3 regions of the Streptomyces sp. NPDC087263 genome follow, and region 3 is predicted to be linked to each of the others. Evidence: riboswitches for the same ligand, from Rfam matches in the RefSeq annotation. Region 3 holds a riboswitch; each other region holds the start of a gene.
The links. A riboswitch is a leader RNA that binds a small molecule or an ion and turns the genes downstream of it on or off. The one in region 3 is predicted to bind cyclic di-AMP.
Positions count from the first base shown of each region.

Region 1: linked by a shared signal. The riboswitch ahead of ACIPC1_RS22160 (M23 family metallopeptidase) and the one ahead of ACIPC1_RS30295 (NlpC/P60 family protein) in region 3 are both predicted to bind cyclic di-AMP.
Region 2: linked by a shared signal. The riboswitch ahead of ACIPC1_RS35335 (LysM peptidoglycan-binding domain-containing protein) and the one ahead of ACIPC1_RS30295 (NlpC/P60 family protein) in region 3 are both predicted to bind cyclic di-AMP.

Region 1 is NZ_JBIUYT010000006.1:433,505-437,763, forward strand. It holds gene ACIPC1_RS22155 (GntR family transcriptional regulator) at 1-655, opposite strand, end outside; gene ACIPC1_RS22160 (M23 family metallopeptidase) at 880-1,632, opposite strand; cyclic di-AMP (ydaO/yuaA leader) riboswitch at 1,645-1,805, opposite strand; gene ACIPC1_RS22165 (M16 family metallopeptidase) at 1,998-3,386, opposite strand; gene ACIPC1_RS22170 (M16 family metallopeptidase) at 3,383-4,259, opposite strand, start outside.
Region 2 is NZ_JBIUYT010000013.1:264,843-269,101, reverse strand. It holds gene ACIPC1_RS35345 (peptide MFS transporter) at 1-351, shown strand, start outside; gene ACIPC1_RS35340 (CocE/NonD family hydrolase) at 369-2,387, shown strand; cyclic di-AMP (ydaO/yuaA leader) riboswitch at 2,673-2,866, shown strand; gene ACIPC1_RS35335 (LysM peptidoglycan-binding domain-containing protein) at 2,870-3,628, shown strand; gene ACIPC1_RS35330 (HAD family hydrolase) at 3,902-4,259, opposite strand, start outside.
Region 3 is NZ_JBIUYT010000010.1:138,256-142,514, forward strand. It holds gene pcrA (DNA helicase PcrA) at 1-1,444, opposite strand, end outside; cyclic di-AMP (ydaO/yuaA leader) riboswitch at 1,922-2,093, shown strand; gene ACIPC1_RS30295 (NlpC/P60 family protein) at 2,101-3,249, shown strand; gene ACIPC1_RS30300 (tellurite resistance/C4-dicarboxylate transporter family protein) at 3,409-4,259, shown strand, end outside.

The DNA of each region.
Region 1 (4,259 bases), on a different contig from region 3:
TTCTCACACGATCCGGGCGGTCGGCTCCGCCGGGAAAGCGGAGGCGGTGTACGACCGTCGCGCGTTCGGTGTGCAGGGCCGTGATCGCCCGCGCCCGCTCACTGTCGCCGCGCGCGACGGCGTCCACGATCCCGCCGTGCTCCGCCCAGGACTCCGCCGGGTTGGCCGGTGCCTCGACCGCGTACATCCAGGCGATCTTGTGCCGCAGCTGGGCCAGCGTGGAGGTCAGCGCGGGGCTGCCGGAGGCCTGCGCGAGGGTCTCGTGGAACCAGCCGCCCAGCGAGCGCAGATCCTCGCTGTTGCCCCTCCGCGCCCGCTCCTGACCCAGCCTGACCAGGCCTCGGAGCACCTTGAGGTGCGCCTCGGTGCGACGCTGCGCGGCCCGTGCGGCGCCCAGCGGCTCCAGGAGCATGCGCATCTCCAGCAGGTCGGCGGCCTCCTGCTCGGTCGGCTCCGCGACGCACGCGCCCGCGTGCCGCCGGGTGACCACGAAGCCCTCGGCCTCCAGGGTGCGCAGTGCCTCGCGTACGGGGACGCGCGAGACGCCGTAGCGGCGCGCCAGCAGTTCCTCGGTGAGCCGGCTGCCACGCTCGTAGACACCCGCGACGATGTCGTCGCGGATCGCTGTGCATACCGAGTGCGCAGGAACACGCATACCGGACCTCCGCTTTAATCCCCGTGAAACGCCGTCGATTGGCGCTTGTTCAGTGACTCTATTGCAGAGACTCGGAATTTCCGATGGCGGACCGAAATCCATGGATATTTTTTGGACAGGTAGTCGTTCGAAACGGTTCGAAACGACAAGGTCCCGGCTCGTTCGGGCCGGGACCTTGTGAAGTACCTATGCGAGTGATCGGACGTTCACACGCCGCGTCCGTGTCAAACGTTCACGCCGTGCGAACGGAGGTATGCGACGGGGTCGATGTCCGAGCCGTACTCGGCGGTCGTGCGGGCCTCGAAGTGGAGGTGCGGCCCGGTGGTGTTGCCGGTGGCCCCGGAGAGGCCTATTTGCTGACCCGGGGTGACCGTCTGGCCCACGGAGACACCGATGGACGACAGGTGGCCGTACATCGTGTAGGTACCGTCGTTCATCCTGAGGACGATCTGGTTGCCGTACGCGCCGCCCCAGCCGGCCGTGACGACCGTGCCGGAGCCGACCGCGTGGACCGAGGTCCCGGACGCGGCGTGGAAGTCGACGCCGGTGTGACTGCCGGACGACCAGAGGCTGCCGCCGGTCTTGTAGCCGGTGGAGATGTACGAGCCGGTGATCGGCGCGACGAAGGTGTTGAGGCGCTTGCGCTCGGCCGCGCGGGCGGCGCGTTCCTTGGCCTCGCGCTCCTCCTCGGCCTTCTTCTCGGCGGCCGCATCGGCCTTCTTCTGCGCGGCGGCCTCGTCGGCGGCCTGCTGCTGGGCGGCGGCCTGCGCGTCGATCTGGTCGGCGATCGAGTGACCGATCTCGACGGCCTGGGTCAGACCGGTCTGCTCGACGGAGTTGTCCGCGGCGAGCGCCGGGGCGGCCAGGGTGCCGAGGACACCGGTCGTGGTGAGCGCCGCGACGCCGAGGGCGTTCGTGGTCGTGCGCTTCACGCGGCTCGGGCGACGGTGCCTGCCTGTGCCACAGGTGAACGCCATGTAGGGGCTGATCCTTTCCTTCCTTCTCGCCTACCGGGTTAGCTGACGGGTTCGGAGCAGGAAGGTCTCCTACGGACCACCTCCGAAGAGGGCGTCCGATTCACCCCAGGGACTACGTATGGGTCCCCGGCTCCCCTGGCTCGCGCCGTACGGGGACTCGGCGATGACTGTCCGGTGCCGCGGGCGCGGCGCACTGCCTGACGAACAGCCGGACCGACGCTAAACGGGACATCTTTCAATCGACAAACGGATCACGCCTTTTGTAGCGCATGCCACAGGGCAGACAGGCAACCTCCCTATCAATACGGACAAATGGGGGCCCAGGAGACTCTGTGGTCTCCTGGGCCCCCAGGGGAGCTGCTGTCCTACTCCGCCGGAACGACGGTCACTTCACCGATTCCGAGGGCCTTGACGGGCTCCTCGATCTGCGCGGCGTCGCCCACCAGGACGGTCACCAGCCGGTCCACGGGGAAGGCGCTCACGGCGGCCGCGGTGGCCTCCACCGTGCCGGTGGCGGCGAGCTGCCGGTACAGCGTCGCCTGGTAGTCGTCCGGCAGGTGCTGCTCGACCTGGTCGGCCAGCGTGCCCGCGACGGCCGCCGCCGTCTCGAACTTGAGGGGCGCCACGCCCACCAGGTTCTGTACGGCGACATCACGCTCGGCGTCTGTCAGGCCCTCCGCGGCAAGGGTCCGCAGCACCTTCCAGAGGTCCTCGAGCGCCGGGCCGGTGTTCGGGGTGTCCACGGAGCCGCTGATGGCGAGCATCGCGATGCCCGTACCGTCCGGGGCCGAGCGCAGCACCTGGCCGAACGCCCGCACACCGTAGGTGTAACCCTTTTCCTCGCGCAGGACGCGGTCCAGGCGCGAGGTGAGGGTGCCGCCGAGGCAGTACGTGCCGAGGACCTGGGCGGGCCACACACGCTCGTGCCGGTCGGCGCCGACACGGCCGATGAGCAGCTGGGTCTGGACGGCGCCGGGGCGGTCCACGATGACGACCCGGCCGGTGTCGTCGGCGGTCACCGGCGGCACGGGGAGCGGCTCGGCGGACGAGCCGGTCCAGGCGCCGAGCGTGTCGGCGAGCAGCGCGTCGAGGTCGACTCCGGTGAGGTCGCCGACGATCACCGCGGTGGCCGTGGCGGGGCGGACATGCTTCTCGTAGAAGGCGCGTACGCCCGCCGAGTCGATCGCCGTGACCGTCCCCTCGGTGCCCTGGCGCGGGCGCGACATGCGCGATGTGGCCGGGAACAGCTCCTTGGAGAGCTCCTTCGCGGCGCGGCGGCCCGGGTTGGCGGTCTCGTGCGGGATCTCGTCCAGTCGATTTCGCACCAGCCGCTCGACCTCGCTGTCCGCGAACGCCGGTGCCCTCAGGGCGTCGGCGAGCAGATCGAGGGCCTTGGAGAGGCGCGATACGGGGACTTCGAGCGACAGACGTACGCCGGGGTGGTCGGCATACGCGTCGAGCGTGGCGCCGCAGCGCTCCAGCTCTGCGGCGAACTCCTCGGCGGAGAGCTTGTCGGTGCCTTCGGAGAAGGCCCGCGCCATGATCGTGGCGATACCGTCGAGGCCCGCGGGCTCGGCATCCAGCGGCGCGGCGAGCAGCACCTCCACGGCGACGACCTGCTGGCCGGGGCGGTGGCAGCGCAGCACGGTCAGGCCGTTGCCCAGGGTGCCCCTGTCCGGTGCGGGAAAGGCCCACGGCCTGGCCTCGCCGGCCTGCGGCTGGGGGTGGAACTCCATGGTGGCGAGCTCGGTCACTTCGCCGCCTCCTCGTCGGTGTCTTCAGCGTCTTCGGCGTCTTCAGCGGCGATCGGTTCGTAGACCAGCACCGCGCGGTTGTCGGGGCGCAGGCGGGACTTGGCGACCTCCTGGACCTCCTCGGCGGTGATGTCCAGGACGCGCTGTACGGCGGTCAGGGCGAGCTGCGGGTCGCCGAACAGGACGGCGTACCGGCACAGTTCGTCGGCGCGGCCCGCGACCGTGCCGAGCCGGTCCAGCCACTCGCGCTCCAACTGGGCCTGGGCGCGCTCCATCTCCTCGGCGGTGGGGCCCTCCTCGGCGAACCGGGCGAGCTCCTCGTCCACGGCGGCCTCGATGACGGGGATCTCGAAGTCACCGGAGGTCTTCACGTCGAGCCACCCCAGGGAGGGCGCTCCGGCGAGCCGCAGCAGGCCGAACCCGGCCGCCACCGCGGTGCGGTCGCGGCGTACCAGCCGGTTGTAGAGCCGGGACGACTCGCCGCCGCCGAGGACGGTGAGCGCCAGGTCGGCCGCGTCACTCGCGCGCGTGCCGTCCTCCGGGAGCCGGTAGGCGGCCATCAACGCGCGTGAGGGGACCTCTTCTTCAAGGACCTCGCGCAGTTCCTCGCCCATGGTGTCCGGCAGGGCGCCGTCACGCGGCGCGGGCTTGCCGTCGTGCCCGGCGATCGAGCCGAAGTACCTCTCGACCCAGGCGAGGGTCTGCTCGGGGTCGATGTCCCCGACGACCGACAGCACCGCGTTGTTGGGCGCGTAGTAGGTGCGGAAGAACGCGCGGGCGTCCTCCAGGGTGGCCGCGTCCAGGTCGGCCATCGACCCGATCGGCGTGTGGTGGTACGGGTGGCCCTCGGGGTACGCGAGCGCGGTCAGCTTC
Region 2 (4,259 bases), on a different contig from region 3:
CTGCTGATCGTGCTGCCGACCAGCGGCCACAGCAGCGACGACTACCTGATGTCGGCCTGGTGGATCGTCGGCTCGTACCTGCTGCTCGGCCTCGGCGACATCCTCCTCGAAACGTCCGGCATGTCCGCCACCACCAAGCTCGCCCCCGTCGCCTTCTCCAGCCAGACGATGTCCCTCTGGTTCCTGTCCCTCGCGCTCGCCAACGGCATCCAGGCCCAGACCGTGAAGCTCTACGACGACGTCTCCAAGCCGGCCTACTTCGGCGTCAACGGCGCGATCGCGGTGGCCGCGGGCCTCGCCGTGATGGCACTCGCACCCTGGCTGCGCCGCACGATGCACCCCGTCCACTGAAACCACCGGGATCACGCATGCACATCCGTACGTCCTTCCCCTACGAGTCCGCTCACGAGGACGTCCTCATCCCCCTCCCGGACGGCACGCGTCTGTACGCCCGCATCTGGCGCCCCCTGACCGACGAGCCCGTACCGGCGCTCCTCGAATACCTCCCCTACCGCCTCACGGACTGGACGGCGCCGCGCGACTGGCAGCGCCATCCCTGGTACGCCGGTCACGGCTACGCCTCCGTCCGCGTGGACGTCCGCGGCCACGGCAACTCGGAGGGCATGCCGACGGACGAGTACTCGGAGGTGGAGCTGGCCGACGGCGTGGAGGTGGTCAACTGGCTTGCGTCCCAGCCCTGGTGCTCGGGCAAGGTCGGCATGTTCGGGATCTCCTGGGGAGGCTTCAACTCCCTCCAGATCGCGGCCCTCGCACCCGAGCCGCTCAAAGCGGTCGTCACGGTCTGCTCGACGGACGACCGCTACGACAACGACGTGCACTACATGGGCGGTTCCGTCCTCGCCGTCGACATGCACGCCTGGGCGGCCACCATGCTCGCCTTCGTCGCCCGCCCGCCGGACCCGGTGCACGTCGGCGAGGTGATGTGGCACGACCTGTGGGTGAAACGCCTGGCGGCGGTGGAGCCGTACCTCCACACCTGGCTGTCCCACCAGACCCGGGACGCGTACTGGAAGCACGGCAGCGTCTGCGAGGACTACGGCGCCATCCAGGCCGCCGTCCTCGCGGTGGGCGGCTGGCACGACCCGTACCGCGACACGGTGTTGCGGCTGGTCGAGAACCTGCCACCGGATCGCGTACGAGGCCTGATCGGCCCCTGGTCGCACCAGTACCCCGACCGGGGCCTGCCGCCGGGCCCCGCGATCGGCTTCCTCCAGGAGACCCTGCGCTGGTGGGACCACTGGCTGCGCGACGGGGACAGCGGAGTGATGGACGGGAACACAGGAGTGATGTCCGAGCCGCTCCTGCGCTCGTACGTCATGGACGCGCACCCTCCGGCAACGGTGTACGACACCTTGCCGGGCCGCTGGGTGGGCGACGAGGTCTGGCCGTCCCCCTCCGTGACACCCATCTCGTACGGCCTCCGGGGCGCACCGGTACTGGTCCGCTCGCCGCAGCACACGGGTGTCGACGCGGGCCGCTTCTTCCCCTTCGGGAACGACGCGGATCTGCCGCCGGACCAGCGGGAGGAGGACGGACGGTCGGCGTACTTCGAGTTCGAAGTCCCGGAGGAGACATGGGTGTTGGGCCGCCCGAAGGTGCGATTGCGACTGACGTCGGAGGCTGAACGCGGCCAAGTGATCGCCCGGCTCTGCGACATGGCCCCCGACGGCTCCTCCACCCTCGTCACCCGAGGCGTACTGAACCTGTCGGCGCGCCATGGCCGTGACCGGGCGGTTCCCTGGAAGCCGGGCTCCACGGAGGACGTGGTCTTCGAGCTGAACGGCATCGGTTACTCGTTCCCGCCCGGTCACCGGATCCGGCTCGCGGTCTCCTCCGCGTACTGGCCCTGGATCTGGCCCCAGCCGGGCTCGGAGGCGGGCTTCACCCTGGACCCTGCGGGCAGCGCACTCGAACTCCCCGTACGGGCAAGGCAGTCGACGTTCCCGATCGCCTTCGAGGAGCCGGAGGAGTCCGCACCCCTGGGAGTGGTCGTGCCGGCGACTCTGGACGAACCCCGCCCCGAACGCCTCGTCGTGCGCGATGTGGCCAAGGGCGAGTGGCGCCTCGAAGTCGACCCCCACTACGGCGGCACCCGCGTCTATCCCGACGGTCTCGAATTCACGGAGGACGCGCTGGAGACGTACACGATCAACGAGTCGGATCCGCTGTCGGCCCGCACGCGCTCGACGTGGTCGATCCGGCTGCACCGCCCGGAGTCGGCATGGGACGCGAGGGTAGAGACCCGCTCCGAAATCACCTGCGACGGCGATGACTTCATCACCTCGAACGAGGTGATCTGCCGGGACGGGGACGAGGTGGTTTTCCACCGGACGTGGGAGAAGAGGATCCCGCGGACGGTGGGGTAGCGCTGCGGTCGGCAGCCCTCGCGGGTTGCCCGTATTGCACCTTGATTGCCTGCGGTGCCGCTTTGTTCATGCTTGGTCGCGTGAAATGAGTCACGTCCACACAAGATCGACGTCTCGGTCCGTCTCGGAATGCCTCACAATTGCCCATTCGCGAAAGGCAAGTTGAGTTTCATATTCCGGACACAATCGGGCGATTCACCCTGTTGTGTGTGCAGGCGAAAGCGATCTACGGCGTCAAATCGGGCCTTGTTCCAGACATGTGCTCTCGCATACGTTCACGTCGATCCAGGTGGAACGCCGAATCCTGCCGCCGCCTGGAACCCCACCCATCCACACGCTCACGGCAGGAGCGGGGGACCCAGGTAAGCCGCCGATCCGGACACCGGAACGGCTAGGGGTGAAGCCGCACCCACCCATGCGGCCGGGCAGCTCCCGCCCGAACCCGACAGCTCACCTCGCAGGCGCCGGAGAGGAATTTCGTCATGCCCGCACGAGGCAAGCACCGCCGCCCCAGGACCAGCAACCTCACCCGCGGCATGGTCGCCGCCGGAACGGGCGGAGCCGCGCTCGCACTCCCCCTGGTGAGCGCGACCGGCGCGCACGCCGCCACCGCGACCAGCGTTCCGGCTCAGGCAACCGCCGCGACGAAGGCCGCTCCGGCCGCCGTCCCCGACGTCAAGCTCGTCACGTACAAGGTCGTCTCGGGCGACACCCTGTCCAAGATCGCGCGGGAGCACACCAAGGACGCCGGCTGGCAGGCGCTCTACAAGGCCAACGCCGCGGTCATCGGCTCCGACCCGGCGCTGCTTCGCCCGGGCACCACTCTGACCGTGGGCACGACGAAAACCACCCAGACGTCCACGAAGTCCGCGGAGTCGACCGCTTCGACCACCAAGTCCGCGGCGGTTCCCGCGACCTACAGCAACGATCTCGACGGCTGGATCAAGGAATCCCTGGCCGTCATGGCCCAGTCCGGGATTCCGGGCACCTACGACGGCATCTACCGCAACATCATCCGCGAGTCCGCGGGCAACCCCGCCGCCATCAACAACTGGGACTCCAACGCCGCCGCGGGCACCCCCTCCAAGGGCCTTCTCCAGGTCATCGACCCGACCTTCGCCGCCTACCACGTGGCCGGCACGTCGATGGACCCCTACGACCCGGTCGCGAACATCACGGCGGCCTGCAACTACGCCGCGGCGAAGTACGGCTCGATCGACAACGTCAACGGGGCCTACTGACGGGGCAGTTCGGACGTATGACTGTGGGTGGTGTCTGCCCCGGGCAAGCGGGCGCCCGGGGCAGACACACCGCCGACTGAGCAGCCGTACCGACAACCGCCCGCCAACCGGGCAGCCGTAGCGACACCCGGGCACGGGCACGGGCACCCGGCAGCTGTACCGACCACCGGGCACAGGCACCCGGGCAGCCGTACCGACAACCGGGCACAGGCACCCGCCAAGGGCAGACGCACCGACAACCGGGCGGGCATCCGAGCCGAACACCCAGGGCCGCTAGCCGAAGAGCCGCTCCAACACCACCGCGATCCCGTCCTCCTCGTTCGACAGCGTCACCTCGTCCGCCATCGCCTTCAGCTCCGGGTGGGCATTGGCCATGGCCACGCCCCGCGCGGCCCAGTCGAACATCGGGATGTCGTTGGGCATGTCGCCGAAAGCGATGGTGGCGGAGGAGGTGAGGCCGAGGTGACGGGCGGCGAGGGCCAGACCCGTCGCCTTGGTCACGCCGCATGGCTGGAGTTCGACCGTCCCCGGCCCCGACATGGTGACGGTCGCCAGCGAACCGGCCACCGCACGCGCCGTCATCGCCAACTCGTCGTCGGACAGGTAGGGGTGACGGAGCAACACCTTGCTG
Region 3 (4,259 bases):
AGTCCTCCGGGTTCGACAGCACCCGCAGATAGGCGAGGACGTCCCGGACCTCCTTGCGCTCGTAGAAGCGGACACCGCCGACGACCTTGTAGGGCAGGCCGACGCGGATGAAGACCTCTTCGAAGACACGGGACTGGGCGTTCGTACGGTAGAAGACCGCGACATCGCCCGCCTTGGCGTCGCCCGCGTCGGTGAGACGGTCTATTTCGTCGGCGACGAACTGGGCCTCGTCGTGCTCGGTGTCGGCGACGTAGCCGGTGATGTTCGAACCCGCGCCCGCGTTCGTCCACAGGTTCTTGGGGCGGCGGGATTCGTTGCGCTCGATGACCGCGTTGGCCGCGCTGAGGATCGTCTGGGTGGAGCGGTAGTTCTGCTCCAGGAGGATCGTCGTCGCGTTCGGGTAGTCCTCCTCGAACTGGAGGATGTTGCGGATGGTGGCACCGCGGAAGGCGTAGATCGACTGGTCGGCGTCGCCCACGACGCACAGCTCGGCGGGCGGCAGGTCGTGCTGGCTGGGCGGGACGTCCACGGGGTGCTCGGAGGTGCCGACGAGTTCGCGCACCAGGGCGTACTGCGCGTGGTTGGTGTCCTGGTACTCGTCCACCAGGACGTGCCGGAAGCGGCGGTGGTAGTACTCGGCGACGTCCGGGAAGGCGCGCAGCAGGTTGACCGTCGTCATGATCAGGTCGTCGAAGTCGAGCGCGTTGGCCTCGCGCAGCCGCGACTGGTACATCCCGTAGGCCTGGGCGAGGGTCTTCTCGAAACCGTCGGTGGCCTGGGCGGCGAAGTCCTCCTCGTCGATCAGCTCGTTCTTCAGGTTCGAGATCTTGGCGCTGAAGGACTTCGGCGGGAAACGCTTCGGATCGAGGTCCAGGTCACGGCAGACCAGGGCCATGAGCCGCTTGCTGTCGGCGGCGTCGTAGATCGAGAACGACGAGGTGAAGCCGAGCCTCTTGCTCTCGCGGCGCAGGATCCGTACGCACGCGCTGTGGAAGGTCATCACCCACATGGCGTTGGCGCGCGGGCCGACGAGGTGCTCGACGCGCTCCTTCATCTCGCCCGCGGCCTTGTTGGTGAAGGTGATCGCGAGGATCTGGCCGGGGTGGACATGGCGCTCGCCCAGCAGATAGGCGATCCGGTGCGTGAGCACGCGGGTCTTGCCGGAGCCCGCACCGGCCACGATGAGCAGGGGGGAGTCGGAGTGCGCCACAGCCGCGCGCTGGTTCTCGTTCAGCCCGTCCAGGAGCGCGGCCGCGTCCACGACGGGGCGCGGGGCGCCGTCGCGGTAGTACGCGTCGCGGCTCGGCGGCACGTCGAAGCGGCCGCCGAACAGGTCGTCCGGAAGCGGCTCGGCCGTCCCGTCCTCGGGCGGCGGGGGCTCTTCCTCATGGGCCGCCGAGGGCTTGAGGTCCGCCAGGAAGCTGTCATCAAAGAGGCTGCTCATCGCTCTCCGAGTCTAGGCGGCCCCACTGACACCCCGCCGCCACCCCGAAAACTCGACCAGAACTCGTGACGGTACTCAGCGGCCGAGGGGCCCTCAGACCCGACGGCCCTCCGGAACCGCACCGTTACAGCCTGCGACCAGCCAGGCCAAACCGCACGCCTTCCCCGCCATGCACCCTCCCGTCGTACGCATTCCAGCCCGTGCACATTCCCGCCCGTGCACATTCCAGCCGTACGAGTTCACGGCGACGCCCGCCGGGGCGGCACCCCGCCGCGACCGCCCGAAAGAGAGCGAGGACATCGCCCTCCGCGCAACTCACCCGATATCCCGCCGAATTGACGAGGGGTGACGAACCTCATGACTAAGGTCACGAAAATGTATCGGGCATTTCGAACATCAACCTTCACAGAAGCCGCACGAGTTGGCTAGCGTGCTGATCAGGCCGCCCGACCCCCACCGGCGAACGTCGCCGGGCCGCGGTGGCCTCCGCCGAATTCGGTGCGCCCTCGTGGCAGCCGGAACCGGGGACCCACCGAACTTGGGGTGAATCGGTCCAACTGCCTTGTCGGGCAGAGACCGTAGGGCAACCCTTCCGAACCACCCGCCCGAACCCGACAGCTAACCCGGTAGGCGGATGATGGAAGGAGTCGCCTCCCTTGGCGTCGCAACGCAAATGGTTCCCGGGTTCGCGCGTGGCGGGCACGGCCCCCGCTCTCGCCACGGCGGCCCTCACTTCGGTGGCCCTGCTCTCCCAGACGGCGAACGCCGCGCCCTCCGAAGAGTCCAAGCCGAGCCTCGAAGAGGTCGAGAAGAAGGTCGACGACCTCTACCGGCAGGCCGAATCGGCCACCGACAAGTACAACGCGGCCAAGGAGAAGACCACCAAGCAGCGCAAGAAGGTCGACACCCTCCTCGACGACGTCGCCCAGCGCACGGAGAAGCTCAACACCGCGCGTGAGGAGCTGGGCTCGGTCGCCGCGACGCAGTACCGCACCGGGGCCGCGACCCCCGACGCCGCCTCCCTCCTGCTGGCGGACAATCCGCAGGACTACTTCGACCAGACCCAGCTGATGAGCCGTCTGACCGACCGCCGGAAGGCGGCTGTCGACGACTACGTCACGGAGCAGGCCGCCGCCACCGAGACGCGTACGGAGGCCTCCCGGAGCCTGGAGACGCTGACCACCTCGCAGAACGCCCTACAGGCGTCCAAGACCGACGTCCAGCAGAAGCTCGCCAAGGCGCGCGAGCTGCTCTCGCAGCTGACCGTCGAGGAGAAGGCGCGGCTCGCCGCGATCGAGGAGGAGCAGCGCAGGGCGGCCGAGCGCAAGGCGGCGGAGCTGGCGCAGCAGCAGGCAGCCGCCGCGGCACAGGCGGCCCAGGAGTCGTCGTCGAGCGCGACGACCGGCACCTCCTCCGGCTCGGCCACCGCCGCCGACGCCGCGTACGCGACGAAGGCCGCCAAGGCCCTCTCGTACGCCCGCGGTCAGGTCGGCAAGCCGTACGTCTGGGGCGCCACCGGCCCCGGCTCGTATGACTGCTCGGGCCTCACCCAAGCCGCCTGGAGGGCCGCCGACGTCATCCTCCCGCGCGTCACCTACGACCAGGTGACCGCCGGCACGACCGTCTCCCTCTCCGAAGCCCAGCCCGGCGACCTGGTCTTCTTCTACGGCGACGTCAGCCACGTCGGCCTCTACATGGGCAACGGCATGATGATCCACGCCCCGAAGCCGGGCGCGTACGTCCGCGAGGAGTCGATCTTCTACGACGGCGAGTCGGCCATCCACAGCGTGGTACGGCCCGCGTAACCCATCGCCCGCGCGACACCTTCCGCGGGGCACGCACGCGCGTGGAGCACGTTTTCGTGTTCCACGCGCGTGCGTGCCCCGCGTTTTCCTCTCCCGTTCCTCATCCCGCGCGCGCGTGCCCCGCGGGCAACCCGCCCGAAGATCCTTGGCATCGGGCCCATGCCGGCCATCTCCCAGCTCCGCACCTGGTGGGCCGAGTGGCCGCCGGCCGCCGGTGCCGCCGTCATGGCGACCGGCATCATCTCGCTCGGGTTGCATCTGACCGGCTACGAGACGCTGTCCCGTGCCGCACTGGCCCTGACGTCCGTCGCCTGGCTCGCGCTCGCCGCGGACTTCGTCGTACGGCTGGTACGGGACCGGTCGCGCTGGGCGACGGAGGCGAGCACGCCCCCCGCGCTCACCGCCGTCGCGGCGACGACGGTGCTCGGCATGCGGCTGTCCGCGCTGGGGTGGCAGGAGGTCGCCGAGGCCCTGCTGGCACTGTCGGCCGTGCTGTGGCCGGCGCTGCTCCTCGCCGTCGTACGGCACTGGAGTCGTCGTATGCCGGGCGGGGTGTTCCTCGTGTGCGTGGCCACGCAGGGGCTCTCCGTGCTGGGCGCCACGCTCGCCGCGGCCGTGGGCGCGGACTGGCTCGCGCATGCCGCGCTGGTGCTGTTCTGGCTCGGGATCGTGCTCTACGGGGTGGCGTTCGCGCGCTTCGACATCAGGGAGGTGGGGACGGGCGCCGGGGACCACTGGATCGCGGGCGGCGCACTCGCCGTCTCGGCGCTGGCCGGGGCCAGGCTCGTCGCGGCACACAACGTCGACGCGTACCTGTGGAACGGCGACGACAACGGCGTCCTGCGCGCCACCACCACCGCCCTGCTCGTCCTCGGCCTCGCCTGGTCCTGCGTCCTGGCCGCCGCGGAACTGGCCCGGCCACGCCTTCGCTACGACGTGCGGCGCTGGGCGACCGTGTTCCCCTTGGGGATGACGGCGGTGGCGACCCTGGCGGTCTCGACCGCCCTCGA